2 regions of the Arthrobacter arnarulunnguaqae genome follow, and region 2 is predicted to be linked to the other one. Evidence: riboswitches for the same ligand, from Rfam matches in the RefSeq annotation. Region 2 holds a riboswitch; the other holds the start of a gene.
What was found. A riboswitch is a leader RNA that binds a small molecule or an ion and turns the genes downstream of it on or off. The one in region 2 is predicted to bind S-adenosylmethionine.
Positions count from the first base shown of each region.

Region 1: linked by a shared signal. The riboswitch ahead of ACHAAJ_RS07255 (methylenetetrahydrofolate reductase) and the one ahead of ACHAAJ_RS05670 (hypothetical protein) in region 2 are both predicted to bind S-adenosylmethionine.

Region 1 is NZ_JBIMER010000005.1:160,387-174,642, reverse strand. Features, by position in the region: gene ACHAAJ_RS07260 (helicase HerA-like domain-containing protein) at 1-1,679, opposite strand, end outside; SAM riboswitch class I at 1,901-2,006, shown strand; gene ACHAAJ_RS07255 (methylenetetrahydrofolate reductase) at 2,094-3,002, shown strand; gene metE (5-methyltetrahydropteroyltriglutamate--homocysteine S-methyltransferase) at 3,058-5,469, shown strand; gene ACHAAJ_RS07245 (O-acetylhomoserine aminocarboxypropyltransferase/cysteine synthase family protein) at 5,581-6,966, shown strand; gene ACHAAJ_RS07240 (cystathionine gamma-synthase) at 6,968-8,188, shown strand; gene ACHAAJ_RS07235 (CopG family transcriptional regulator) at 8,206-8,469, opposite strand; gene ACHAAJ_RS07230 (amino acid ABC transporter ATP-binding protein) at 8,864-9,628, opposite strand; gene ACHAAJ_RS07225 (amino acid ABC transporter permease) at 9,615-10,280, opposite strand; gene ACHAAJ_RS07220 (amino acid ABC transporter substrate-binding protein) at 10,319-11,152, opposite strand; gene ACHAAJ_RS07215 (AEC family transporter) at 11,246-12,172, opposite strand; gene panD (aspartate 1-decarboxylase) at 12,176-12,607, opposite strand; tRNA gene ACHAAJ_RS07205 (tRNA-Gly) at 12,665-12,735, opposite strand; gene ACHAAJ_RS07200 (cation:proton antiporter) at 12,847-14,049, opposite strand; gene ACHAAJ_RS07195 (cation:proton antiporter regulatory subunit) at 14,059-14,256, opposite strand, start outside.
Region 2 is NZ_JBIMER010000004.1:64,845-79,100, forward strand. Features, by position in the region: gene ACHAAJ_RS05655 (DNA-3-methyladenine glycosylase I) at 1-284, shown strand, start outside; gene ACHAAJ_RS05660 (DNA-3-methyladenine glycosylase family protein) at 281-1,180, shown strand; gene ACHAAJ_RS05665 (siderophore-interacting protein) at 1,207-2,043, opposite strand; SAM riboswitch class IV at 2,157-2,274, shown strand; gene ACHAAJ_RS05670 (hypothetical protein) at 2,284-2,781, shown strand; gene ACHAAJ_RS05675 (acyl-CoA thioesterase) at 2,778-3,242, opposite strand; gene ACHAAJ_RS05680 (App1 family protein phosphatidate phosphatase) at 3,239-4,369, opposite strand; gene ACHAAJ_RS05685 (very short patch repair endonuclease) at 4,415-4,897, shown strand; gene ACHAAJ_RS05690 (pyridoxamine 5'-phosphate oxidase family protein) at 4,930-5,370, shown strand; gene ACHAAJ_RS05695 (thiamine pyrophosphate-requiring protein) at 5,394-7,205, opposite strand; gene ACHAAJ_RS05700 (MFS transporter) at 7,373-8,878, opposite strand; gene ACHAAJ_RS05705 (MarR family winged helix-turn-helix transcriptional regulator) at 8,953-9,471, opposite strand; gene ACHAAJ_RS05710 (inositol monophosphatase family protein) at 9,637-10,509, shown strand; gene ACHAAJ_RS05715 (type III polyketide synthase) at 10,653-11,957, shown strand; gene ACHAAJ_RS05720 (methyltransferase domain-containing protein) at 12,022-12,747, shown strand; gene ACHAAJ_RS05725 (FAD-dependent oxidoreductase) at 12,765-13,979, shown strand; gene ACHAAJ_RS05730 (DUF6318 family protein) at 14,108-14,256, shown strand, end outside.

The sequences.
Region 1 (14,256 bases), on a different contig from region 2:
CAGCGGCGGCGGCGCCGCTTGGTACCGAACATGCCCCGGAGCAGTTCCTTGCCGATGACCCCTGCGGCCTGGACGGCGAAATCCATCATCGGGTTCTGTTCCTGTTTCGGCACGCGCTCCGGCGCCTGCTTCCGCCCGCGGGGGGCCGGAACAGGATCGCCCCCGCGGGACGGGGGTGCGGAGTTCGGGAGGCTGCCGGGCCGCCCCAGGATGTCCTCCTCGATGCGGCGCGATTCCGCATCGATGTCCTCCTGTGACTGTCCGGCGCCCGGCACCCGGCCGGCCACCGAACCGCCCGTGGCGGAACCGGGCGCGGGCTCCGCCGTCGCCCTGCCCTTGAGGACCTCGTAGGCGGACTCGCGGTCCGTCACGGTTCCATAGACGGACAGCAGGGCCGATTCGGAGACCGTCCGGGCGACGACCTCCGCGGCCGAGGCGCCCATCGTCGACTCCGGTGTCCACATGCGCGTCCACGCGACCGGCGTCGGAGCGCCGTTTTCGTTCATCACGGTCACGATCGCCTCGCCCGTGCCGGCCTGGGTGAGGGCCTCCTCGAGGTCGTAGTCGCTGACGGGGAACGTGGAAACGGTGGCTCGCAGCGCCTTGGCGTCGTCGGGGGTGAACGCCCGCAGCGCGTGCTGCACGCGGTTCGCGAGCTGTCCCAGCACATCCGCCGGGACGTCTTTGGGCGTCTGCGTCACGAAGAACACGCCGACCCCCTTGGACCGGATCAGGCGCACGGTGGTCATGATCGAGTCGAGGAACGCCTTCGACGCGTCACGGAACAGCAGATGGGCCTCGTCCAGGAAGAACACGAGCTTGGGCTTGTCGGCGTCCCCCACTTCGGGGAGCTCCTCGAAGAGGTCCGCGAGCAGCCACACCAAGAACGTGGAGAACACCAGCGGCTTCTGCAGAATCGTCGGAAGCTCGAGGCAGGAGATGACGCCGCGGCCGTCCGGTGCCATGCGCAGCAGCTCGGCGGTGTCGAACTCCGGCTCGCCGAAGAACTTCTCCAGGCCCTGGGCCTCCAGCGCCACGAGTTCACGCAGGATCACGCCCGCGGTGGCCTTCGACAGCCCGCCGAGCTCCCGGAGTTCCGCCTTGCCCTCGTCGCCGGTCAGGTGCGAGATCACGGCCCGGAGGTCCTTGAGGTCGTAGAGCAGCAGGTCCTTTGTGTCCGCGTAGTGGAAGATCAGCTGCAGGCTCGACTCCTGCGTTTCGTTCAGCTCCATGATCCGCGAGAGCAACAGGGGACCGAAGGAGGAGATCGTCGCCCGGACCGGAATGCCGGCGCCGTCGCCGCCGAGGGAAAAATACTCCACCGGGAAGGTTTTGGGCGTCCAGTCCATGCCCACGCTCCTGGTGCGGGCCAGCAGCTTGTCGCTGGGAGTCCCCGGCGTCGAGAGGCCGGTGAGATCCCCCTTGATGTCCGTCAGGAACACCGGTACGCCGTTGGCGGAGAGCTGTTCGGCCATGACCTGCAGCGTGATGGTCTTGCCCGTGCCGGTCGCGCCGGCCACCAGGCCATGGCGGTTCATCATGCGCAGGGGGAGCCGCACCCGTGCGTCAGGATGGACCTCGCCCCCGACCAGCGCCGCCCCCAGGTCCACGCAGGGTCCCTCGAAGGTGTAGCCGGACTTGATCTTTTCGGCCTGCCCGGCCGCTGCGCTCGTCGACATGGCACCCAGCCTAAGGCGCGCTCCGCGGCGACGCACCCGTCCCCGGTCCCGCGCCCCGCCCGCCGGGCGCGTCACAATCGCTTCACATGACGCGGTGCGGCGGCCCGGTGACGCGCGTGGCGGCCCGGCGCCGGTCACAACCGGTCATATTCCGGATGATGAAGCGCCGCGCGACGGACGGCTTGCGGGGCCGTCCGGGCCCTGCGTTAGATAGTGGAACCCAACCATCAAGAGCGGCCGAGAGATCTGGATCGATGACGCCGCAGCAACCATCCGAGGGCCCCGTGGGGGCCGCGCGAACGGTGCTACCGCCAGAAGCGATGGAGACGCATCAGCGACGCCACCCGGACCCGCGGCATGCCACCGGACCGGACCGCCGCCGCACTCCTTCGCTGTGACAATGCGAGGAGAACCATGTCCGAACACAACGTCGGCGCCGCCCCACCGGCGCTGTCCTACGAGCTGTACCCGCCGGCCAACGAACGCGCCGCCGCCAGGGTCTTCGAGACCATCGAGGCGCTGGCCGGCACCAACCCCGACTACGTGTCCGTCACCTCCAGCGGGACGCCTGCCCGCCGCGAGGCCACCATCGAACTCGTGGGCCACCTGGTCCGCAACACCGCGCTGCGGCCCCTGGCGCACCTGATCTGCGTGGGGGAGAGCCGCGCCACCCTGGACGCCCTTGTCACCCGCCTGGTCGGGCTGGGCGTCCGCGGGGTGCTGGCACTGCGCGGGGACCTCCCCGCGGAGCCGGACGCGAACCGCGGGGAGCTCCGCTACGCCGGCGAGCTGGTGGAGCTGATCCGCGGCGTCGAGCGGCGCCATGCGGCGTCGTTGGCCGGCGGCAGGCTGGCCGTCGGGGTGGCGGCGTATCCGCGCCGGCACCCGGAGTCGCCGTCGTTCGAGCACGACGTCGAGGTGCTGCTGGCGAAGGAGCGTTCCGGCGCCAACTTCGCCATCACCCAGGTCTACTTCGAGCGCTCCGACTACACCGGCCTCGTGGAGGCCGCGCGCCGCGCCGGGGTCAGGATCCCGATCGTCCCCGGCATCATCCCGTTCGACAGCGTGCGGCGCCTGACCCGCCTCGCCGCGATGTCCGGCGTCGAACCGGGCAGGGACCTGCTGCACCGCCTCGAAACGGCGGACAGCGACGGCGAACGACGCCGGATCGGCGTCGCCAGCGCCGTCGAGCTGGCCAAGGGCGCGTTCGATGACGGCGCCCCCGGCCTGCACCTCTACACGTTCAACGATCCGCAGGGCTCGCTGGACGTCGTCGAGGCGCTCGAGATCTCCAAGGCAGCACCGCAACGCGTGCCCGCCTAGGCGGCGCGCACGCACACCGACCCACCGACCGATTCACCGCAAAAGGAGCACCACCATGACCACCCACCAGCACAGCTTCCCCGCCGCCACCATCCTCGGATACCCGCGGATCGGACCGAACCGCGAACTCAAGCGCGCCATCGAGGCCCACTGGGCCGGCAAGCTCGACGCCGACGGCCTGGACCGGGCGTCCGAGGCCCTGCAGGACGCCACCATCGACCGGCTGACCGGCCTCGGACTCGGCGCGGCGGACTCCTCCATCCCCGCCGACTTCGCCCTCTACGACCAGGTGCTGGACACCACCGCCGCCCTCGGCGCCTTGCCGACGCGCTTCGCCGACCTCGCCGAATCGGACGGGTCGCTGGACACCGACGGGTACTTCACGCTGGCCCGCGGCGACGCCGAGCGCCCGCCGCTGGAAATGACCAAGTGGTTCGACACGAACTACCACTACCTGGTCCCGGAGATCGGCCCGGACACGACGTTCGCGCCGCTTGCCCACCGCCTCACCAGCCTCGTGGCCCGGCAGAGCCGCCGCGGAAACACCCTCCGTCCCGTCCTGGTTGGCCCGGTGACCTACCTGCTGCTGGCCAAGGCCGAGGACGGCGCACCCGAGGGCTTCGACCCGTTGTCGCGGCTGGACGACGCCGTTGCCGCCTACGAGGGCATCATCGACGCGCTCGGAGACGCCGGCGCCGAATGGGTGCAGCTGGACGAGCCGGCCCTGGTCACCGACCGCGGCGGCGAACTGGCCGTCGCCGGCGGCGTCGTCGAGGGCGCCTACCGTGCGCTGGCCGCCGCAACGCGGGCCGGCTCGGGGCCGGCCCTGTTCGTCACCACCGGCTACGGCACCGCCGGAAACCGCCGCGCGCCAGGTGAGGCCCTCGCACTGCTCGCGTCCGCCGGCGTCCAGGCAGTGCACGCGGACCTCGTCGCCGGGGACGCCCTGGCCGACGCCGGGGTGGATGCCTTCCGCGCCGCCAACGGCGGCGCCGCGACGCTGGTCGCCGGCGTCGTGAACGGCCACAACATCTGGCGCAACGACCTCGCCGCGTCGCTGTCCACGCTGGACAAGTTGGCCGCGGGCGGCGGCAAGGTGTCCGTCGCGACCTCGACGTCGCTGTTCCACGTCCCGCACCAGGTCGACATCGAGACCAACCTCCCGGGCCACCTGCGGGACTGGCTGGCGTTCGCGGACGAGAAGACCACCGAGGTCCTTACCCTGGCCCGCGGACTCGCCACCGGGCCGGACGCCATCGCGGACGAGGTCGGGGCGGCCACCGCGGCCCTCGCGGCGCGGGCCACCGGCGAAGGCGTCCGCAAGGAGGCCATCCGCCGGCGGACCGGGAGCCTCACGGCCGCGGACTTCACCCGGCCCGACGGCGCCGTCCGCGCGGCGGCGCAGCAGGAGCGGCTCGGGCTGCCGGTGCTTCCGACCACCACGATCGGTTCCTTCCCGCAGACCGGCGACGTCCGCAAGGCCCGCTCCGGGCAGCGCAACGGCGCCATCACGGATGCGGCCTACGAGGGCTTCCTGCGCGAGGAGATCGCCCGCGTGGTGCGGCTCCAGGAGGACCTCGGCCTGGACGTGCTGGTCCACGGCGAGCCCGAGCGCAACGACATGGTCCAGTACTTCGCCGAGAACTTCGACGGGTTCGAGACCACCGAGCACGGATGGGTCCAGTCCTACGGTTCACGCTGCACCCGTCCGTCGATCCTCTGGGGAGACGTCAGCCGCCCGGGGGCGTTCACCGTCCCGTGGACCGCGTACGCGCAGTCCCTGACCCCGCGTCCGCTCAAGGGCATGCTGACCGGTCCGGTGACCATCCTCGCGTGGTCCTTCGTCCGTGAGGACCAGCCGCTGTCCGAGACGGCGAACCAGGTGGCGCTCGCGCTGCGCGACGAGATCGCCGACCTCGAGACCGCGGGCACCGCGATCATCCAGGTCGACGAGCCGGCCCTGCGCGAACTGCTGCCGCTGCGCGCCGAGGACCAGGAGGCCTACCTCGACTGGTCGGTGAATTCCTTCCGTCTGGCGACCTCGGGCGTGCGCACGGACACCCAGATCCACACGCACCTGTGCTACTCCGAGTTCGGCGAGGTCATCCGCGCCATCGACGGCCTGAACGCCGACGTGACCAGCATCGAGGCGGCCAGGTCCCGCCTCGAGGTCGTCGGGGACCTGGCCGGATACGGCTACGAACGCGGGATCGGCCCGGGCGTCTACGACATCCACTCCCCGCGGGTGCCCTCCACGGCGGAGGTCACGGACCTCATCCGAACCGCGCTGACGGCGGTGCCGGCGCGCCACCTGTGGATCAACCCGGACTGCGGGCTCAAGACCCGCGGATACCAGGAGACGACGGCGGCGCTGCGCAACCTGGTCGACGCCACCGCCGCGGTGCGCGCCGAACTGGACGCCACCGTCGGGACCGGCGACCTGGCGGCCCAGGACCACACCGCCTGAGCGGACCGGTAGCGCCAGCGCACCAGCAGCACCGCAACACCGCAAGACCGCGGTGCCCGGCCCCTGGCGGGCCGGGCACCGCCCCCACCCCTGACGAAGGAGCCCCTTCCCATGAGCACGAACGCGCACGGCTGTTCCGCCACAGACCAGATCCACGCCGGCTACGAGCCGGCCGGGCCGCATTTCCCCGTGGCCCCGCCGATCCACCAGACGGCGGCGTACGCGTTCCCGGACTACGAATCGGCCCGATCGATGTTCGCGCTCAGGAAACCGGGCTTCACCTACACCCGCACCGGCAACCCCACGGTGGCCGTGCTGGAGCAGCGCCTCGCCACCCTGGAAGGGGGGACCGGCGCCATCGCGACGGCGACCGGCCAGTCCGCCGTCGCCATCGCCCTCCTGGCCCTCCTCGGGGGCGGGCGGGACGAACACGGCGCGCGCACCCCCGCCGGCCGGCACCTCGTGGCCTCCTCGCAGCTGTACGGGGGAACGGTGGACCTGCTGACGGACACGTTCGCCGACTTCGGCATCACCGTGGACTTCGTCGATCCCGCCGTGCCCGGCGCCTGGGCGGACGCGATCACGGCGGACACCCGCGCGGTCCTGCTCGAATCCATCACCAACCCGCTGGCCACCCTCCCGGACCTCCGGGCGATCGCCGCGGCCGCGCACCGGGCGGGTGTGCCGGTGGTCGTGGACAACACGCTGGCCACGCCGGCCCTGTACCGGCCCATCGAACACGGCGCGGACATCGTGGTGCACTCCGCCACCAAGTTCCTCGGCGGCCACGGCGCGGCGCTGGCCGGCGCAGTCGTCGACTCCGGAAACTTCGACTTTGCCGCGCACCCGGACAAGTGGCCCCAACTCGCGGCGCCCAAGGCGCGCTACGGCAACGAAAGCCTGGCCGACCGCCACGGCCGGGGCGCGTACCTGGCGCTCGCCCGCAGCAAGTACCTGCACGACCTCGGCCCCTCGCTGTCCCCGGCCAGCGCCGCGGAGATCCTGCGCGGCATCGAGACCCTGGGCCTGCGCGTCGCCCGGCACGCGTCCAACACGGAGCGGATAGCGCGGTTCCTGTCCGCGCACCCTGCCGTCGCCCGGGTGCACCACCCGTCCGTTCCCGACAACGTCGGCGCCGCAATCGCCGCGCGCGACTTTCCCCGGGGCGCCGGATCCGTTTTCTCCTTCGACCTCGCGGCGCCCGCGGCGGCGGTGGGACCCTTCATCGATTCCCTGCGCGTGTTCGTCCTGGCGGCGAACCTCGGAGACACGCGGTCGCTCGTCGCGCACCCGGCGGCCATGACGCACTGCAGGCTGACGCCGGAGCAGCGGGCCGCCGCCGGGATCGCCGAGACCACCATCCGGATCTCCGTGGGGCTCGAGGAACCGGCCGACCTGATCGCCGACCTCGACGCCGCCCTGTCGGCGCTCGCGCCCGGACACGTCCCGGGCGCCGCCCCGGTCGGCGTGCCGGCGTTCGCGGGACGGGTGGCCTGACATGACGACGACGCCCGATCCGCTCGCCCGCGGCTTCAACACCACCGCCATCCACGCCGGCCAGGAGCCGGACCCGCTCACCGGCGCCGTGATCCCGCCGATCTACCAGACCAGCACGTTCATCCAGGACGGCATCAACGTCCTGCGCGCCGGGCACGAGTACAGCCGCGGCTCCAACCCCACCCGGAACGGCTTCGAGACCCAGTTGGCGGCCCTCGAGCGCGGGGCGGCCGGCTTCGCGTTCGCCTCCGGGCTGGCCGCCGAGGACGCGCTCCTGCGCGCCCTGCTGCTGCCCGGCGACCACATCGTGCTCGGGGGCGACGGCTACGGCGGAACCAACCGTCTGATCAACCACCTCCTGGCGCCCTGGGGCGTGGCCAACACGGCGGTGGACACCACGGATCTCGCGGCGGTCGCGGGGGCCGTCCGGCCGGGCAGGACCGCCATCCTGTGGCTGGAGACGCCGTCGAACCCGCTGCTCGGCATCGCCGACATCGCCGGCTGGGCGCGGATCGCCCACGACGCCGGGGCGCTCCTGGTCGTGGACAACACCTTCGCGTCCCCCTACCTCCAGCGGCCGCTGGACCTGGGCGCCGACGTCGTGGTGCATTCGACCACGAAGTACATCGGCGGGCACTCCGACGTCCTGGGCGGCGCCGTCGTCGTGGCCGAGAGGTCCCACCGCGGGAAGGCGCTCGCCGAGAGCATCGGCTACCAGCAGTTCGCCGCCGGCGCCGTCGCCGGCCCGCAGGACTGCTATCTGGCCGCCCGGGGACTCAAGACCCTGGGGCTGCGCATGGAACGGCATTGCTCCAACGCGCAGGACCTCGCCGAGTGGCTGGGGGAGCAGCCGGGCATCGCCGAGGTGCTCTACCCGGGCCTGCCCGGGCATCCCGGCCACGAACTCGCCGCGCGGCAGATGTCGGGGTTCGGCGGGATCGTCTCGGTGCGGTTCGCCGGCGGGGAGCGCCAGGCGCGCGCCTTCGCGGAATCCACCCGGCTGTTCGGGCTGTCCGTGAGCCTGGGCGGGGTCGAATCGCTGGTCTGCTATTCCTCGGAGATGACGCACGCGTCCGTCCGGGGGACCGAACTGGCCGTGCCCACGGACCTGGTCCGGCTCTCCGTTGGGGTGGAGGACGTCGAGGACCTCCGGCGGGACCTGGCCGACGCGCTGGAGAAGGTGCGCGTCCTCGGTCCCGTGGTGGCCGGCATCGGGGCTTGACTGGCCGCACACAGGACTCAGAGGGAATCGATGAGCCCACGCATGAGTTGGGAAACCGTGACGTGCTGTTCCTCTGCCGCTTTAGTGAGCTTGGCTCGCCTTTGAGCATCCAAGCGCAAGGTAAAGGGACGAGCTTCGGCTCCCACGCTGACTGGCCGCCCGGGAGTGGGCGGACCGATATGACCGCCGGTGTAACCCTGCTCGGACTCCGCTTCAGCAGCCCAAGCCTCGATGTCCGCATCCGTGAAGTTCTTACCGCCGACCGCTGTGTGCTTGCTCATCTAGTTCACCTTCTCAAACCAACTTCGTTGAGGACCTTCTGTGTCGCGATCATCGCGTGGAAGACCAGCCACCCGCCCGGCTCGTCTTCCACCGCAATGAACTCCAACAGACGGCCCCGGCGGTCCACGCCCACGCCGACCCACTGGATCGGATTTGTAGCTCGCCCACGGGAACGTAACGCTCCCTCGAACGCAGCTCCCACGTCTTCATTGGTGATCTCAGGACGTTTGGCAGAGACCCTAGGATGCACCCGAACCCGCACAAACCACTCCTCTGCGTATTTCGTACTTCACAGTGTAGTACGAAATAAACGATTCGGCGAGAAATCCCGACCTTCTCCCGACCCAGGACAGTAGCCGTCCTTCATGGGGCGTGCGGCGGTACGGGCTGGCCTCAGAAGGGGTTGAGCAGGCGGTGCACGAACTGCCGGGTCCGTTCCTGGGCGGGGTCGCGCAGGACCCGGTCCGGGTGCCCGCGCTCGACCACGACGCCGCCGTCCATGAACACCACCTCGTCCGCGACCTCGCGCGCGAACGCTAGCTCGTGGGTGACCATCACCATGGTCCAGCCCTCCTCGGCGAGTTCCTTGATCACCGTCAGCACGTCGCCGACGAGCTCGGGGTCCAGGGCCGACGTCGGCTCGTCGAAAAGCAGCAGCGACGGCTTCAGCGCCAGCGCGCGCACGATTCCCACGCGCTGCTGCTGTCCGCCCGAAAGCTGGTGCGGGTACTGGTCGCGCTTCTCGGCGAGCCCGACGCGCTCCAGGAGCGCCTCGGCGTCGGACACGGCCTCCGCCTTGGGCCGGCGCTGGACCTGCACCGGCCCCTCGATCACGTTCTGGATCACGGTCTTGTGGGGGAACAGGTTGTAGCCCTGGAAGACCATGGCGCTCCGGGTCCGCAACGCCTGCGCCTGGGCCCGGGTGGTCTTGGGACCGAACGCCACGGAGGGTCCGCCCGCGAAGGCGACCGTTCCGGCGTCGGGCGTTTCGAGGCCGTTGAGGCAGCGCAGGACCGTGGTCTTGCCGGAGCCGGAAGGACCAATGAGCGCGAGCACCTGGCCCTGGGCGACCGAGAGGTCTATGGACCTCAGCACCTCGTTGTCCCCGAACGACTTGCGGATTCCGCTCGCGGAGAGCAGCGGCTCAGTGGGCGACATAGCGGTCCAGCCTTTCCTCGATCTTGGCCTGGCCCGCGGAGAGCACCAGGCAGAACACCCAGTAGACCAGCGCGGCCTCGACGTAGAGCAGCATGAACTCCTGGCTGAACGCCGCCACCTCCTGGGCCCGGCGGAACAGCTCCGTGACCAGGATCAACGACGCCAGGGACGTGTCCTTGACCAGCGAGATGAACGTGTTTGACAGCGGCGGAACGGATACGCGCGCGGCCTGAGGCAGGATCAGCCGCCGCAGCGAAAGCGTCCGCGACATGCCGATCGTGTACCCGGCCTCCCACTGGCCGCGCGGCACGGAGAGGATCGCGGCGCGGATGATCTCCGCCGCGTAGCCGCCCACGTTCAGCGAGAACGCGATGACCGCGCTGGGCCAGGGATCCAGCGTCACGCCGATGGAGGGCAACCCGTAGAAGATCACGAACAGCTGCACCAGCAGCGGCGTGCCTCGGATGACGGAGACGTAGGCCCGCCCGATCCACGAGAGCACCGGGTTCCGGCCGATCCGCATCAGCGCGACGACCAGCGCGATGGACAGGCCGATCACGAAGCTCACCAGCGAGAGCGGAATGGTCCCGGTGAGTCCACCCAGCACGATCGGCCACAGCGAGTCCAGGAACAGCTGCCAGTCGATACTCATGGGCACAGGCTACCGGGGCGGCGGGAGGCGGCCATCCGCTACTTGGTCACGTCGGCGCCGAAGTACTTTTCGGAGATCTCCGCCAGGGCGCCGTCCGCGGAGAGTTCCTCCAGCGCCGAGTCGACGGCGGCGACCAGGTCCTCGCTACCCTTCGGGAAGGCCAGCGCTGACAGCGACTGGTCCTCCGTCTCGGCGGCGATCTTGATGTTCGCGTTGTTCCTGGTGTTCTGGTAATCGAGGTACGTGAGCTTGTCGTTGATCGTGGCGTCCACGCGGCCCTGCTCCAGCAGCGTCACCGACTGCGCCCAGCCCTCGACGGCCTCGACCTTGGCGCCGCTCTCCTCCGCCAGATCCTTCCAGTTGCTGGTGAGCGACTGCGCGGTGGTCTTGCCGTCGAGGTCCTCGAAGGAGGCGATCTCGCTGTTGTCCGCCGCCGTCACGACGACGCCGGTGCTCACCGTGTACGGCGTGGAGAAGTCGTACGCCTCCTTGCGCTCGTCGGTGATGGACACCTGGTTCGCGATCGTGTCGAAGCGGCCGGACTCCAGCCCGGCGAAGATCGCGTCCCACTGCGTTTCCTGGAATTCGACCTCTACGCCGAGCTTGTCCGCCACGGCGGTGACGACCTCGACGTCGTACCCGGTCAGCGCGCCGGTGCCGCCCTCGTGGAAGGAAAACGGCTTGTAGGTGCCCTCGGTGCCGACGGTCAGCACGCCCTCGTCCTGGATCTGCTGCAGCGTCAGGCCCGTGGCGGAACCGGACGGGGCATCCGATCCGGCGGAACCGGCGTCCGGCGCCGTGGAGCCGCATCCCGCGGCGGCGAGGACGACGGCGAGTGCGGCGGCGGCGAGGGGGAGCGAGCGTCGCTTCATGGGGGATCCTTCGGTTCGGTGCGGGACCGGGGCGAGCCCGGCAACAGTGTTCAAGCCAGCAGGATCAACGCCGTCCCGAGGCGCGTTATTCCGTCAGGCGAGCAGCAGGGGAACCAGCATCATGGCGGGCACGGCGACGATGGTGGTGACCAGGACCGTGTCCTTGGCGACCACCACGCCGCGTTCGTAGCGGGACGCGGTCACGAACACGTTTTGGGCGGTCGGCAGGGCGGCCATCACGACGACGGCGAACAGTTCCGCGTCCTGCAAGCCGAAGACCCACGTGCCGATGGCCCACGCCAGCGCCGGCTGGACGAAGAGCTTCAGGCCGGAGGCCACCAGGACGTCGGCGCGGCGGGCTGACACGCGCTCCAACGGCCGGGACCCCACGAGGGAGATGCCGAACGCGATCAGCATGGCGGGAATGGACGCCCCGGCGATGAGCTCCACGGGTTCCGCCAGCTGCTGCGGGAGCGTCCAGCCGAAGACCGCGAACGCCAGCCCGAGGAGCGAGCCGATGATCATCGGGTTGCGCGCCGTCTGGACGGCCATCGAGACCACCGTGGTGCGGTGCCGGGTGGTCGAGGCGTCGAGCAGGGCCAGGAGCACGGGGCTGAAGAGCGCGAGTTGGAACAGGATCACGGGCGCCGCGTAGGAGATGTCGCCGAGCACGTACGCGGCGATCGGCATGCCGAGGTTGGCCGAGTTCACGGTCGAGGCGCTCATCGCGCCGATCAGCGCCTCGGAGCGGACGCGCCTGAGCCACCAGCCCGTGGCGAGGAGGTAGAGCGCGGCGACGACGACGGCGCTGCAGAGGGCGACCCCGAGCATGGGGCCGAGGACGGCGGCGGGATCGGAGCCGGCGACGGTGGTGAAGAGGAGCGCGGGGCTGGCGACGAAGAAGGTCAGCCGGTTCAGGACGAAGCGCCCGTGCGGCCCCAGGATCCCGGACCGTCCCACGCCGTATCCGACGGCGATCACGGTCCAGACGACGGCGAAACCGGAAAGGACCCCGATCAAGGGCTAGGCGAAGCGGCCGTTGTCGACCAGCGACAAGGGCGGGCTGGAGAGGTCGTCGCCGACGGCCTCGGCCGGATCGTTGCCGAGCTCGATCATGCGGTTCTCGGCGTCGACGTGGACGATGCTCGGCAGGTATTCGCGGGCCTCCGCCGTGTCCATTTCCGCGTAGCTGATGAGGATGACGGTGTCTCCGGGCTTCACCAGGTGCGCCGCCGCGCCGTTGATGCCGATCACGCCGCTGCCGCGCTCGCCGGCGATCGTGTAGGTCTCCAGGCGGGCGCCGTTGGTGACGTCGACGATGCTGACGAGTTCGCCGGGGAGGATGTCCGCGGCCTCGAGCAGATCGAGGTCGACCGTGACGGAACCGACGTAGTGCAGATCGGCGTGCGTGACCGTGGCGCGGTGGATCTTGGACTTGAACATGGTTCGTCTCATGGCGACTCCAGTCTACGCCGGGGGCAGGTGGCCGCGGGGCGGTTTGGGCACAAAGAGAGCGGGCGACGGGAATCGAACCCGCGTGTCCAGCTTGGGAAGCTGGCGCTCTACCATTGAGCTACGCCCGCAAACGCCCGCAAGTCCGTTCGTACCGCGGGCGCATTCCATCATATCCCACGTCGGGGACGGGTTTGTGCCACCGGGACCCCGCGACCGGAGGGCCGTCGGCCACCGGGGGACTATCCGGCGGGCGAGGCCTCTGGGGTCGGCTCCTTGCCGCGGCGCCTGCCGGTGAGCGTCCGGACCAGCGGCTCGGCGTAGCGCGCGGCGATGGGCCCGAAGACGGCCAGCAGCATCACGTACGTGGTCGCGAGCGCGGCCAACTCCGTGCCGACGGCGCCCGAGGCGACGGCCAGCCCGGCGATGATGATCGAGAACTCGCCGCGGGCGATCAGCGCGGTGCCGGCCCGGATCCGGCCGGGAAGGGCGATGCCGGCTCGCTTCGCGGCCCAGGCACCCGTCACCACCTTCGTGGCGGCGGTCAACACCGCAAGGGCCAGGGCGAGGAGCAACACCGGCGGAATCGTTGAAGGGTCGGTGTTGATGCCGAACACCACGAAGAACATGGCGGCGAAGAGATCGCGCAGGGGCTCGAGCACCTTCGTCGCCGAGTGCGCGGTGGACCCGGAGATCGCGATGCCCAGCAGGAACGCGCCGACCGCGGCGGAGACCTGGAGCGCGGCCGCGATGCCGGCCACGAGCAGCGCCGCTCCGATGAGCTTGAGCAGGAAGTTCTCGCGGTCGTGGGAGTGGACCAGCCGGGAGACTACCCCGCCGAAGCGCAGCGCCAGCAGCAGCACCACCGTCACGGCGAGCAGCGCGATGCCCACCGTGCGGAGCCCTCCCCAGAAACTCAGGCCCGCCAGCGTGGCCGTGAGGAAGGGAAGGTAGACGGCCATGGCGAGGTCTTCGAGGACCAGGATGGACAGGACCACGGGCGTCTCGCGGTTGCCCAGGCGCCCCAGATCGGTCAGGACCTTGGCGGCGATCCCGGAGGAGGAGATGTACGTGACGCCGCCGAGGACCATGGCGCCGGTGAAGCCCCAGCCGAGCAGCAGGGCCAGTCCCGCCCCGGGCGTGAAATTCAGTGCCAGGTCCATGAAGCCCGCAAGCCAGGACCTTTTCAGGCCCGTCACGAGCTCCTTGGCGGTGTATTCCAGCCCGAGCATCAACAGGAGCAGCACGACGCCGAGTTCGCTGGCGATGTGCCCGAACTCCTGGATGCCGGAGAGCGGGATCAGGCCGCCGTGGCCGACCATGAGTCCGCCGAGGAGGTAGAGGGGGACGGGGGACATGCCGATGCGCGCGGCCAGCCGGCCGAGCAGCCCGAGTCCGAGGAACACTGCGCCCAGTTCTATCAAGACAAGGTGGGTGTCCTCCACGGTCGGCTCCTAGCCGTTGGCCAGTAGCTCGGCGGCGCGGTCCAGTCCGTCGGCCGTGCCGACGACCACCAGCACGTCGCCGGCGGAGAGCCGGAACTCCGGAGGCGGCGAGGGGACGACCTGACCTGCCCTGGAGACGGCCACGATCGAGGCGCCGGTGCGGGTCCGCAACCGGGTGTCGCCCAGCGAACCCTCCACGTAGGGGCT
Region 2 (14,256 bases):
CAGCCATCGCCAATGCGCGCGCCACGATCGAGTTGCGGTCGGACGGCGGGTTGGTCGAGTTCGTGTGGTCGTTCGGTCCCGCCGAGACGCCGCGGCCGGCCACGTTCGCGGACGTCCCCACGACCTCGCCAGAATCCATCGCACTGTCCAAGGCGCTGCGGAAGCGCGGATTCTCCTTCGTGGGGCCGACCACGATGTTCGCGCTGATGGAAGCCATCGGCATAGTGGACACCCACTTGTTGGACAGCCACCGCCGCGGCTCCTCGGGCGTCTGGCCGGGATGAGTTCAGGACCGGCGGACCGCGGACGCCTGTTGCCGGCCAACGGTGGACTCGACGCCCCGGCGCTGATGGGGTTGTTCGCCGCGCACGCCATACCGGGTGTGGACGCGGTGGACGTCCGCGACGCCACGCTGACCCGAGCGGTGCGCCTGACCTCGGGGCACCGCGCGGTGACGGTCGCCGTCGAACCCGCCGGTGTGCGGGTGTCCTCGCCCGGCCTGTCCGCCGCCGACCGGACGGAACTCGGCGCCGTCGTCCGGGCGTGGCTGGACCTGGACACCGACCTCGCACCCGTGAACGCCGTGCTCGCGGCCGACCCGCTGCTGGCTCCGCTCGTGGCCGCCCGCCCGGGCCTGCGCGTGGCGGGGTGCCTCGACCCGTTCGAGGCGGCGGCGACCACCGTGCTCGGCCAGCAGGTCTCGCTCGCCGCCTGCCGCACGTTCGCCGGTCGGCTCGTCGCCGCGTACGGCTCGGACGGACCCGCAGGGCTCCGGACCTTTCCCGCGGCAGAGGCGGTTGCCGAGGCGGCACACGAGCGTCTGCGCGCCGCCGTCGGCATCGCGAACGCCCGGGCACGCACGCTGCGGGCGCTGGCGGGCGCGTTCCTCCGCGCAGGCCATGCGGAGGGTGAGGTGATAAGAAAAGTGCCGGGAAGTCCGTGGTTTCCGCTCTCCCGCGCGGAATTGCTCGCACTGCCCGGCATCGGAGAGTGGACGGCCGACTACCTGGCCGTCCGCGCCTCCGGGGACCGCGACGCCTTCGCACCCGGGGACCTGGTGCTGCGCCGCGCCCTGGGCGGCATCTCGACCACGGAAGCCGCCGAGCGCGCGCGGAACTGGAGCCCGTACCGCGCCCACGCGCTGATGCACCTGTGGACGTCCACCGCCTACTTGAGGTAGCCGGCGGCTACCCGTCGGTGTGGCGGCTACTCGGGGAAGATCTGCCCGATGGGTTCGCGCTTCTCCGCCTGGAACGTATCCTCGGCCCGTCCATACGCCCAGTAGGCGGACAGCGAGAGCTGCTTGCGGTCCACCCCACGGTCGTCGGACAGGTAGCGCCGCAGCGCCTTGACCATCTCGCGCTCTCCATGGGCGAAGACCTGCACGCGGCCCTCGGGCCACTCCCCCGCCATGACGGCAGAAGCCAGCATCGCGCTCTCGGGGGTGACCGGTCCTCCGCGGTGCAACCAGCGCACGTCGATCCCGGCGGGCACGTCCAACGCGATCTCGTCCTCCGGTCCGGCGACCTCGAGGTAGGCGAAGCCCTTCGCGTCGGGATCCATGGTCTCCAGCGTCGCCGCGATCGCCGGCAGCGCGGATTCGTCCCCCGCGAAGAGGAACCAGTCGGCCTCGACATCGGGCAGATGCATCCCGCCGGGTCCGGAGAAACAGATCTTGTCCCCCGGCTGCGCGGACGCCGCCCACGGACCTGCGATGCCGTCGTCGCCGTGCACCACGAAGTCGATCTGCAGGGTGCCGGCCGCCTCGTCGACACTGCGAACGGTATAGGTGCGGCGCACGGGCATCTTGTTCGCCGGAAGCGCGGCGCGCAGGGCATCCATGTCGTACGGGGGCTCGAGTCCCAGCGCCGGATCGACGAACAATAGCTTCACGTACTTGTCGGTGGCGTCCTTGTTGCGGAACTCGGCGAAGCCGGGCCCGCCGAACGTCAGCCGAACCATGTGCTCTCCCAGCGTCTCGCTCGCCACGACCTCCAAGACAATCAGCGGCCGGGCCGGACGTGCTGTTGGGGGAACGCTCACTCGATATCACTCCTCTGGGCGCCGGGTCCTTCGGCGCTTCGGTTTTCCCCAGCCAATCCCACAAAATGACGCAACGCAAACCGTGCGCACTGCCTGCGCTAGGATTAAGCCAGCTTCACGAGATGCGGCCAGCTTTGGGCTCCGACCCGGCCGCACACCAACCCCATGCTTAACGGGTGGTTCGGATGACGAAGCGGCCGGCGGCCCACTCGACGTCGGCAAGAGCAACGGAAGGGTCCCATGGGCTTCCACACCACCGCCTCGGGCGCCGATTCCCTCTGTTCCTCGTTCGACCCCGGACACCGCATCCACGTGGCGGCACTGCGCCGCGCGCTGGCGCTCCCCGCCGACTGGGTGACCGTTTCAGTCGAAGTCGGCGTGCCGGAACAACGGGTCGTCATCCACGCAGCCGACGGCGAAGCCGTCACCACACACACCCACGACGCGTTCCAGGTGGCCGCCCGAATGCGCGGGCTGCCCGCGGCCGCCCGCGAAGCACACGCGCCGCCGCCGCGGGATGAGGCCTCCCGCCTCCGGCCGTTGCACGGACCCGTGCCAGCGCGCTGGCGGTTCGTCTGGAACGAATCGGCCGGAATCCTCGGTCTGCCCGCGGACCGGCTGCGCCACGCCGGACGAGCCTACGTGAGCCTGTCCGCGAACCCGGTGCAGCCGTGTGCACTGGCCCACGAGGAATGCCTCGGGCGGGACTTCGCGGAACTGGCGGCCCGGCTGTCCTAACGGAAGACCGGCTCGCCCAGGAACTCCGCGAGGGCCTCCCGGCGCTCGGCGGGGATCCGCATCAGACGGGATTCCCCGGTCGAGAAGAAGGCCAGGGTCGTGGTGGCGCGGACGCACACCCCGCCGTCGACCGGGTCGTGGATCTCGTAGGCGATGTCGAAGCTGGCCGGCTTGACCGCCGAGATCCACACGTCGACCTCGGCCGGAACGTTGCGGTAGTCCAGCGGTGCGGCATACCGCACGCGGTGTTCCACCACGAGCGTCTGGGTGCCGGCGGGCACGGCGGAAAACAGGGCCACCATCGGCTCGTTGCCCACCTTGCCCGTCCCGCCCGGGACGCCGAAGGCGGCGATGCGCGCTTCTTCCAGCATGCGGAGGAGGTTCACGTTGTTGATGTGCCCGTAGGCGTCCATGTCCGCCCAACGCATGGGCACCCGGACGCGGAGCCTGCGTCCGCTCACACCTTTTCCCCGCGGGCCTGCTTCTGCTCCACCGCGCGGAGTTGCTCGTCCTCCTGCACTCGCTGGTCCTCGGCGGAAACGATCCCGAGCTTCTCGAGTTCGGCGATGATCACGGCTCCGTCGGGAGCGTAGATCCAGGGCACGCCCGGCGTCGCGTCCACGGTGCCCATCGAGCGGCCGCCGGCCAAAACGGCCTCCGACGGCGTGAGCTGGCGGATCACGATCGCCCGGACGTTCTGCGGGTAGCGCTTGGCGAACTCCGCGTAGATCTCCGGGTCGTGCTGCCCGTCGTCGCCGACCAGCAGCCACCTCATCTGCGGGAACTCGTCCGCGAGTCGGCGCAGCTGGTCCACCTTGTGCTTCATGCCCGAGCGGAACCAGCGGCCCTCCGTCGGCCCCCAGTCGGTCAGCAGCAGGGCCCCCTCCGGGTAGAGGTTTCGGGTGAGGAACCGCGTGAGGGTCGGCGCCACGTTCCAGGCTCCGGTGGAGAGGTAGAGGACCGGGGATCCCGGACGCCCCCGCATCAGCCGCTCCATCATCACGGCCATCCCCGGGGTCGCCACGCGCGCGTGTTCGTTGAGCACGAAAGAGTTCCACGCCGCCAGCAGCGGACGGGGCAGGGCGGTGACCACCACGGTGTCGTCGACGTCGGACACCATGCCGAAGTCCACGGCGGAATCGACGACGAAGACCCGGGCGGGTGCGTCCTCCGAGCCCTCGCAGGAGAAGTGGACCGTGTGCCAGCCCGGCTCCAGGCCCACCTCGATCAGCGCGTCCAACACGCCTCCCCGGTCGGCGTCGACCTTGTACTTGCGGCCCTCGACCGTGACGGTGACCTCTGCGTACGGCAGGGCCGGGGAGACGAAGTTCTTCCATCCGCGCACGCTGTCCGCGACGACCTTGGGCGTCGGAACGGCGATTTCGGGTCCCTCCGGGCGGGCCATCGAAATCCTGGCCAGCACGCGCACCCATCCGCCGTCCGGCGAACTCAGGCCGTAGCCCCTGAAGGAGGCGACCGATGCCACCATTCCCTTGGCGCGGGCGCCGCGCTCGCGGAAGGCGTGCCACGAATCCTCGAGGCGGACACCGAGGTGGCGGTGGGGCGTGTCGCTCTGGTTTCCTCGCATGCCGCAAGTCTTTCACGCCCGGCGGGCGTTCGTGAGAATGGTGACATGGACCGCCTGACGCCCCAGCAGCGCTCCGCCCTGATGTCCCGCATCCGGGGCAAGGACACCGGTCCGGAACTGCGCGTCCGCCGGATCGCCCACGCCGCCGGATACCGCTACCGCCTGCATGGCCAGCTCGCCCGCGCCGCGGCGGCCGCCGCCCGCCGGGCCGCCCCGGACGTCCGGCTCGCGGGCGGAAAACTGCCGGGCAAACCGGATCTGGTGTTCGCGTCCCGGCGCAAGGTGGTCTTCGTCAACGGGTGCTTCTGGCACCAGCACGACTGCCCCGCCGGCCGCCGGGCCCCGTCGTCGAACGCCGAATTCTGGCGCGCCAAGCGCGAGGGGAACGCAGCCCGGGACCTCCGGCACAGCGCGGCCCTGAGCACGCTGGGCTGGGACTCGCTGACTGTCTGGGAGTGCGAGCTGGCGGATCCGGACCGGGTTTTGCGCTCGCTCGCGGCTTTCCTGGACCCGACGGCGAACCCCTAGCTATTTTCTACGCGAAGTAGAATACTCAAGCCATGATGTTCACCCACCCCGACGGCAGCCCCGTCCTCGTCCTCGACGCCGACCAGTGCTGGAAACTCCTCGCCGACGCCCGGCACGGCCGGCTGGCCACCGTTGTTGCCGGCGAGATCGACCTGGTACCGGTCAACCATGCCACCGCCAACGGCCGGATTTATCTGCGAACCGCACCCGGCGGCAAGCTCGCCGGCCTGACCGTCAACCCCCGCGTTGTTTTCGAGGCCGACGGGATCCTCAGTGACGAGGCGTGGTCCGTCGTCGTCCGCGGGACGGCGCGCGTCCTGCAGACGGAGGCGGAGATCGAGGCGGCCCGCGACACGGGCGTGGCCCCGTGGCTGCCGACGCTGAAGGACTTCTGGGTGGAGATCGAACCGCAGTCGGTCAGCGGGCGCCACTTCCGGCTCGGCCGCCAGCCGGAGCAGCTGGACGAGTCGTAGGGCCGCCGGCGCCGCCTCCCGCCCTACGCCGGGCCTGACGCGCCGTCCCCGAAGAGCCGCTCCTCCTGGGCCACGTACGTGTCCAGCAGGCGCAGGGCGCGCTCCCCCGAGGCGCCCTCCTGCCTCAGCCCCGCGCGCATCGTCTCGGCCTTGCGCGCACCGTGCGGGAAGGGCGGCAGCAGCGGCACGGACGCGTCGGTCTGGACGTCCAGCACCACCGGGACCTTCGATTCGAACGCCTCGTCCCAGGCCGCGCCGAGCAGTTCCGGATCCTCGACCGTAATCCCGCGCAGCCCCAGCACGTCCGCGTATCCGGCGAACGGGAAGGGCGGCAGGTTCTGCGAGGCGGCATACCGCGGGTCGCCCTCGGTTTCGCGTTGCTCCCAGGTGACCTCGGCCAGGTCGCCGTTGTTCAGCACGCACACCACAAACCGCGGATCGGCCCACTGCCGCCACAGCCGTGAAACCGTCACCAGCTCCGCGATGCCGCTCATCTGCATGCCGCCGTCCCCGGCGAGCACCACCACGGGCCTCTCCGGCGCCAACAGCTTGGCGGCCAGTCCGTACGGAACGCCGCACCCCATGCTCGCCAGGGTGCTGCTGAGGTGGGCGGGCACGCCGGGCGGCAGGCGCAGCTGGCGGGCGTACCAATAGACGCAGCTTCCGACGTCGATCGCGACCTGGGCGTCCGCCGGCAGCCGGTCGCTGAGCTCGCGGGCCACGCGCTCCGGGTTCACGGGTTCGGCCGGCGTCGCGGCCCGCTCCGCAGAGAGCCGATGCCAGTCGCCGACGGCCTGGGCGACCCGGCCGGCCCAGTCGCCGTCGGTCCGTGGCCGGAGCAGTTCCAACAACGCCGCCAGCGTGCCGGCGGCGTCGCCGACCAGCCCCACGGAGACGGGGTAGCGGTTGCCGATCTTGCTCGCGTCGTTGTCGATCTGCACCGCGCGGGCGGCGCCCGGCGGCGGGTAGAACTCGGTCCACGGGTCGTTTGATCCTACGATCAGCAAGGTGTCGCAGTGCTCCATCAGCCATCCGCTGGCCGACGTTCCGAGGTGGCCCATCACCCCGGTGCTGTAGTCCGCGGTCTCGTCGACGTGCGGCTTGCCCAGCAGGCTGGTGGTCACACCGGCCCCGAGCCGCCGGACGACGGCCTCGACCTCGTCCCGGGCGCCCGCCGCGCCCTGGCCGACCAGCAGCGCGACGCGGCGCCCGGCGTTGAGCAGCTCCGCGGCCGCCTCCAGCTCCGCGCGGCGCGGCGCCACGTGGGGCCGCTCGAACCTCGGCGCTGTCACCACCGTGCCATGTTCGCGCTCGAGTTCCGGCGCCGGCATCTGCTGCACGTCGTGCGGCACCACCACCACGCACGGGGACGACGTCGCCAGCGCCGTCCGGAACGCCCGGTCCAGCACCATGGGCAACTGCTCCGGATCGGACACCTGCTGGGAAAACCGCGCGGCCACGTCCTTGACAAGGGTCACGAGGTCGATCTCCTGCTGGTATTGCGAACCCAGCACGGACAGCTCCTGCTGTCCGACGATCGCCACCACCGGCACGCCGTCCAGCTTGGCGTCGTAGAGCCCGTTGAGCAGGTGGACCGCGCCGGGCCCTTGCGTCGCCGTCACGACGCCGACCCCTCCGCCGTATTTGGCGTGGGCCACGGCCATGAACGCCGCGCTTTCCTCGTGCCGGGCCTGGACGAACTCGGGTCCGTTCTCCGCCCGCCGCAGGGCTCCCAGGAACGTGTTGATCCCGTCCCCGCTGTAGCCGAAGACGCGCTTGACGCCCCAGGCTTCGAGGCGTTCCACCATCGTGTCCGCCACCAGCCGCTGTTCCATCGACCCCGCCCTTCGGTCTTCGTCGTTGTCCGCCGCGTCGTCTTCCCTGCGTTCCTTATCCTTAGTACCACCCGCCCGCGGGGCGCCTGAAGACATAGAACGACGCCGGTGCCACGCCTCGCGGCCGCAAGGCGCGGCACCGCCGTCGTGCCGGTGGGTTCCGCCGGTCAGACGGACCGGCGCAGCGGGACCTCCTTGATGCACAACACGCAGACGAACGCCACGAGGGCCACCGCGGCCGAGATCAGGAAGACGGCGGCCGTCGCGTCCCCGAATGCGCCCTGCACGATCGACTGCACGTTGTCCGGCAGCGCCGAGACGTCCATGGTGGACACCCCGGCGACCGGGCTGCCGCCGCCGTCGGGCGCGATCAGGTGGGCGGCGCGGAGTCCGTCCAGGGTGAGCGTGCCGACGCGTTCGGAGAGCACGGCGCCGAGGACCGCGACGCCCGACGCCCCGCCGACGGAGCGGAAGAACGCGACGGACGAGCTGGCCGTGCCGATCTGGGTGACCTTGACCGTGTTCTGCACGGCCAGGACCAGGTTCTGCAGCATCATGCCCATGCCCAGGCCGTTGAGCAGCATCCCCAGCGCGAGGATCCAGTACGGCGTCGCGTGGGTCATGGTGCCCAGCAGCCCCAGGCCGGACACGTTCAGCAGCGAACCGACGACCAGGAAGACCTTCCAGCGTCCGAAGCGGCTGATGAGCTGGCCGGAGACCACGGACCCGACCAGGTTGCCCAGGATCATGGGCAGGGTGAAGACGCCGGCCATGGTCGGCGTCGCGCCGGCGGAGAGCTGGAAGAACTGGCCGAGGAACGCTCCGGAGCCGAACATGCCCACGCCGATCGCGATCGAGGCGACGATGGCCAACGCGGTGGTGCGCTGGGCGATGATCTTCAGCGGGATCACCGGTTCCGGGACACGCGATTCGACGAAGAGCAGGACCACGATCATGGCCAGCGAGGCCCCGACCATGGCGGCCGTCTGCCACGAGGCCCACGCGAAGTGGCCGGCCTGGCCCACGAAGGACACCCAGATCAGCAGCGTGCTCACGGACGCGGTGACCAGCGTGGCTCCGGCCCAGTCGATGTAGACCTTGCGCGGGGTGTGCTTCAGGTGGAGCGTCTTGTGGATCAGCACCATGGACAGCAGCGCCAGGGGGATGCCGATCCAGAAGGTCCACCGCCAACCCAGGGGCGTGTCCACGATGAAGCCACCGAGCAGCGGCCCTCCGGCCGTCGCGACGGCCATGACCGCGCCGAAGTAGCCGGAGTAGCGGCCGCGTTCGCGCGGCGGGATGATGCTGCCGATGACCGCCATGCCCATGGCCGTCAGGCCGCCCATCCCGAGGCCCTGGATGACGCGCGCGCCCATCAGCATGGGGATGTCCTGGGCGAAGCCGGCCAGCAGGGATCCGATGACGAAAATGAGGATGCCGATCTGGGTCAGCTTCTTCTTGTCGAAGAGGTCCGCGAGCTTGCCCCAGATCGGCGTGCTGGCCGCGTTGGCGAGCAGGGCGGCGGTGATGACCCACGCGAAGTCGGTCTGCGAGCCGCCGAGTTCGGCCATAATGGTCGGGAGGGCGATGGACACGATCGTGGCCGCGAGCATGGCGGCGAAGAAGCTGGCCAGTACGCCGACGAGCGCGCGCAGGACCTCCTTTTGGGTCATCTGCGGGATGTCGGCCAGTGCGTCGCGTTGGGGCGGCGCGGCCGCGGCGCCCGTCCGGGGGTCGACGCCGGCGCTCACTTCGCGCCCCCGTCCGACTCGCGGGCGGCTGCGTGGCCGGTGGCCGCCGGGCCGGTTGCGCCGGCCGATTCGCGGGCGAGTCCCTCGCGCAGCACTCCCGAGATCTCGTCGAGGAGTGCGACGGCGTCCCGCGCCCGGGCCTCGTCCCAACCGTCCAGCAGTTCCCCGAGCAGCTCCGCACGGCGCGCCAGACCGCGCTCGACGGCGGCGTCCCCTTGCGCGGTGAGCCGGAGCAGTTGAGCCCTTGCGTCGACGGGGTCGGCCTCGCGAACGACCATCCCGGCGGCCTCGAGTTCGGTGACGTGGCGGCTCAGCGCGGCCGGACCGACGCCGAGCCGGCGGGCTATGTCGGTGGCCCGGACCGGCTGGCTGTCGCGCACCCGGCCGAGGACCGCCTGTTGGCCGATGCCCGGCTCCCCCGGCCGCACGCCGGCGTACGCGACGCACTTGAGGACCTGGTGCAGGGACTGGACGCTGCCGACCAGATCGGCTGCCGTGGCGGCGTGAAGCGGCACGGGACTTCCCTTCGGGGGTGTTGATGCGGGATTCAAGGATCGGGCCGGGCCTTCTGATAGTTGACGAAGGCGAATATTGCCTCAAGCAACCATAACCTGTTTTAGTTGCCCCTGTGAAGTAATGTGCCGCACCTCACCGGTCGTCCCGGCCGCTAGGCTGGCTTCGTGGATGCTTCCCAGAACGCCCGCCAACTGTCCGCCAACCTCCGCCGGATCGCCGAGGACGCCGCCACCGGCGTCGGGCCGATGCTCCGGGCGGCCTTCCGCTCCGACTTCCGCATCGACGAGAAGAAAAACCACCACGATTTGGTGACCGAACACGACCGCGCCTCCGAGGAGGCCATCGCGGCGCACCTGTTCGCCGCGGAGCCGGACAGCCGGATTCTCGGCGAGGAGGGCGGCCACCGCGGATCCGGCCGGATCGAGTGGATCGTCGACCCCATCGACGGCACCAGCAACTTCGCGCACGGCGTCGCGTTCTTCTGCGTCTCCATCGCCGCGGCGCTCGACGGCGAGCTGCTCGCCGGCGTCGTCTACGATCCCGTCGCCGAGCTGGTGTTCGCCGCCGACCTGGACGGCGCCTACCTCAACGGCGAGCCCCTTCGCCCCGCCGGCCAGTCCGACGAGGCCAGGGCGTCCATCATGACGGACTACCCCTCCGCCGAGGCCCTCGCGCTCGACGGGCAGCTGGGCCTCGATTCGTTCGCCGAACTGGTCACCACGTACGCGACGCTGCGCCGCAAGGTGAGCGGCGCGCTGATGCTCGCGCACGTCGCCGCGGGGTGGGCCGACGTCACGATGGGCCTGGACACGAACCCGTGGGACATCGCCGCCGGGGCGCTGATCGTCCGCCAGGCCGGGGGCACGTACCTGCCGTTCCGCTACGACGACGAGGACCGCCCCGCGCAGGAGGCGCCCTGCTACGTCGCGTTCGCCCCCGGGTCCAACGCGACGACGGCGGTGCGCATCGTCGGGGACATCGTCGCCGCCCGCCGCGCCTCCCGCCCGGCGCCGCCCGCACTTTTCGACGAAGGCTAGCCCCGCCCTCCCCCGTTTCGACGAAGGTAGATGTCCGGATTCGGCCCAATAGCGACATCTACCTCAGTCGAAACGGGAGGGGCCGACAGCTGCCTTCGTCGAATCCGCTTTACGCGCGGTGGGCCCACACCTAGGCTCAGGACATGCCCGTCATGTTGCGCACGATCCAGACAGCCGTTCCGCCAACGATCCTCCACCAGGACCAGGCGCGCGACGTGTTCGCCGCCCAGCCCGGCCTCACGCGCCTCGGGCAGCGGCTGGTCGCCACGTCCTTCAACTCCGCGCAGATCAGTACGCGTCGCACCGCCGTCACCGAACTGACCGTGGACAACGATTCCGCGGAGCCCGTGTTCTTCGACGCCCGCAGCGGCCTGCTGCTGAGCCCGAGCACGAAGGTCCGCAATGCGATCTTCGCCGAGCAGGCCGGACCCCTGTTCATGGAGGCCGGCGGCAAGGCTCTCGCCGCGGCGGGGCTCGGCCCCGAGGACGTCACGCACGTCGTCACGGTTTCCTGCACCGGTTTCTACAATCCCGGGCCGGACTACCAGCTCGTCCGCGCGCTCGGCCTGTCCCCGTCCGTGCAGCGCTACCACCTCGGTTTCATGGGATGCTACGCCGCCTTCCCGGCCCTGCGCGCGGCCAAGCAGTTCTGCGTAGCCGAGCCGAACGCCGTCGTGCTGGTGGTTTGCGCCGAGCTCTGCTCGCTCCACGTGCGCAGCTCCAACGACCCGGACACCATCATGGGATCTGCGTTGTTCGCCGACGGTGCGTCGGCCGCCGTCGTGACGGCGCGGGACCTGCCCGACGTCGGCGCTTCGCTGAGTTTGGACCACTTCGAAACCGTGCTCACGCCGGTCGGCGAGGATTCGATGGCGTGGAACATCGGCGACGAGGGATTCGAGATGGTGCTGGGGACCTACGTGCCGCACATCATCGACGACCACATCGTCGGCGCCCTGGAGCCGCTGTTCGCGCGGGATCCGTCGTTGGCGGGGACGGAGTTCGGCGACGTCGCGCACTGGGGAATCCACCCCGGCGGCCGCGCCATCCTGGACCGCGTGCAGAACCGGTTGGGGCTGTCCGACGCGCAGCTCGTGCCGGCCCGGCGGGTCTTGCGCGACTACGGCAACATGAGCAGCGCGACCGTGATGTTCGTGCTCAAGGACATCCTCGACGCCGCGGAGCAGCCGGTGGCCGTGGCGGTGGGCGCGGGCGAGGCCGTCGTTGCGGGGGCTGCCGACGCCGCAGTTGTCGGGGCTGGCGAAGCCGTCGCCACCGGCGCTGGGGGCGGCGGGGGCGCTGCAGGTGGAGACGATTCCGGCGGGGACCATCTGTCCGTGGCCCGCGCCGCGCGCGACGGCGACCGCGTGTGCTCGATGGCGTTCGGGCCGGGGCTGACGGTGGAGACGGCGCTGATGACGGTTCGCCTTCCCGATGCCGGGGCTTAGGCGCCGGCTGCCGCCGCGCCTCGGGTGGCCGCCGCGGGCCCGTCCGCCGCGGCTCCGTCCGCCTTTGGCGGCCCGTGACGCCACCGCCGTCGAGGAGATGGACCGCGCGGACGCCGACCCCGCGACGCTGCGCCGAACCTATGCGGCGTTTTGGCCGGTCAATTGGTGCTTCTCGCGCCCGGGACAGCTCTACGCCGAGTTCGTGCGGCCCCACCTGGCGCATGGCCGGACGGGCACGGTGCTCGATGTCGGTTCCGGCGGCGGCGACATCGCCGCCTACCTTGCCCGCCGCGCGGACCGAGACGGGTATTCGCTGCGCGTCACCGGCGTCGACCCCAACCCGGCGGCCCACGCATTCGCGGCGGCGACGCATCCGGACGTGGAGTTTCGGCGGGCCACGAGCACCGACCTCGTCGCGGAAGGGGCGCGGTTCGACGTCGTTCTGTCCAACCACGTGTTGCACCACCTCACTCCCGCCGAATTCGAGGCACTGCTCCGCGACTCCGAAGAGCTGGCGGTCCATGCGGCGGTGCACGCTGACCTCCGCCGGTCGGCCGTGGCGTACGCGTTGTTCGCTGTCGCGGCCTTGCCGTTCGCGGTCCGCACGTTCATCCGGCGCGATGGGCTGACGTCGTTGCGCCGGAGCTATTCGCCGTCGGAGCTGCGGGCCGTTGCGCGGGCCGGGTGGAGCGTGGAGACGCGCGCGCCGTTCCGCAACCTGTTGGTGTTCCGCGGCGCGGGAAACGCAAGGGGCACCGGCGTCGTTCGCCGCTCCGTGGCCGGGGACTGATCGGGATCGGATCGTTCATGAGCGCCGACGGACCGGTCCTGATCGCCGGCGCGGGTCCCGCGGGGCTGTGCCTCGCCGTCTTGCTGGCGCAGCGCGGTGTGGCCGTGCGGGTGCTGGAGCCCGCGGTCGTTCCGGACGTCCACTCGCGCGCGATCGGTTTGCACCCTCCCGCGCTCGACGTGCTGGACCTTGCCGGAGTCGGGGGCCGGGCCGTAGCCGGGGGGGTCCGGATCCGGGACGGCGTGGCGCTGTCCTCCGGACGCGAGGTGGCGCGGATCGATTTCGGCGCGGTTTCCGGCCGTCATTCGTATGTGCTCGCGCTGCCCCAGGCGCGGACCGTGGCCCTGCTCGCCGAGCGGCTGGAGGAGGTCTCCCCCGGCTCGCTGGTCCGCGGTCGGCGGGTCACCGGGTTCAGTGTTGCCGGTTCCGCGGGCGGTGCTGGGCCAAGGGACGGCTCCGGCGCGGTCGCCGCCGTACGTGTCCGCACCGATGGCGGAGCGGACTCGGAAGCAATCGAAGGTGCCCGCCGGCTGGTCGGGGCCGACGGCGTGCGGTCCGCGGTCCGGGGGGCGGCGGGCTTGGCGTTCCGCGGGCGCGCCCATCCGGACCGTTACGCGATGGGCGACTTCCCAGACACGACGGGTTTCGGATCCACGGCCGTCCTCTTCCTGCACGCCGCCGGGATTGTCGAGAGTTTCCCGCTACCCGGCGGAACGAGGCGCTGGGTGGTGCGGTTGCGCGGGATGGAGGAACCGGCGCCGTCCGCCGATACCCCGCGATGGATCGCCAAGGAGGTGCTCGCGCGGACCGGGCACTCGATCGACGCTGCGGGCTGCACCATGACGAGTGTTTTCGGGACGCGGCGGCGGTCCGTGGCGTCGATGGTCGCGGGCGCGGGCCTGGAGACCGCGGGGTCGGTGGTGCTGGTCGGTGATGCGGCGCATGAGATCAGTCCGATCGGCGGTCAGGGCATCACGCTGGGCCTGCAGGACGCGGCCGCTGTGGCGGAGCTGATTAGCGGGGGTACCGCCGGGCCCGAGGAATGGGCCGCCTTCTCGCGAAACCGGCTGTCCGCCGCTCGGATCGCCGGACGCCAGGCCCATCTGAACATGGCGCTGGGGCGACCGCTGCCCGCTTCGGTGCTGGCGATTCGCAACGGCGCCATGCGGTTGGCGTTGTCCGTTCCGGGCGTGCGGGACGGGGTGGCTCGGCGGTTCACGATGGACTTCTAGATTCGCCTATCGGTGGTTTCGACGTGCGTCATGAAGCGTCTGGCACCTGTGGACAACTCTGCGGGGATGCCTTTTTCGCGTTATGATCGATTTACATGGAATGTCAATATTCAATGCACGAGGGGCCCATGAGTACGATCGCAACCGCCCGCTTCCGCTCCGCACTGGCCGTAGCCGCCGCAGGGTGTCTCGCACTGACAGCCTGCGCGGGCTCTCCCGAGTCCGAGGGGAGAACTTCGGAGCCAGCGACGCCCAGCACAACTGCATCGTCCTCGGC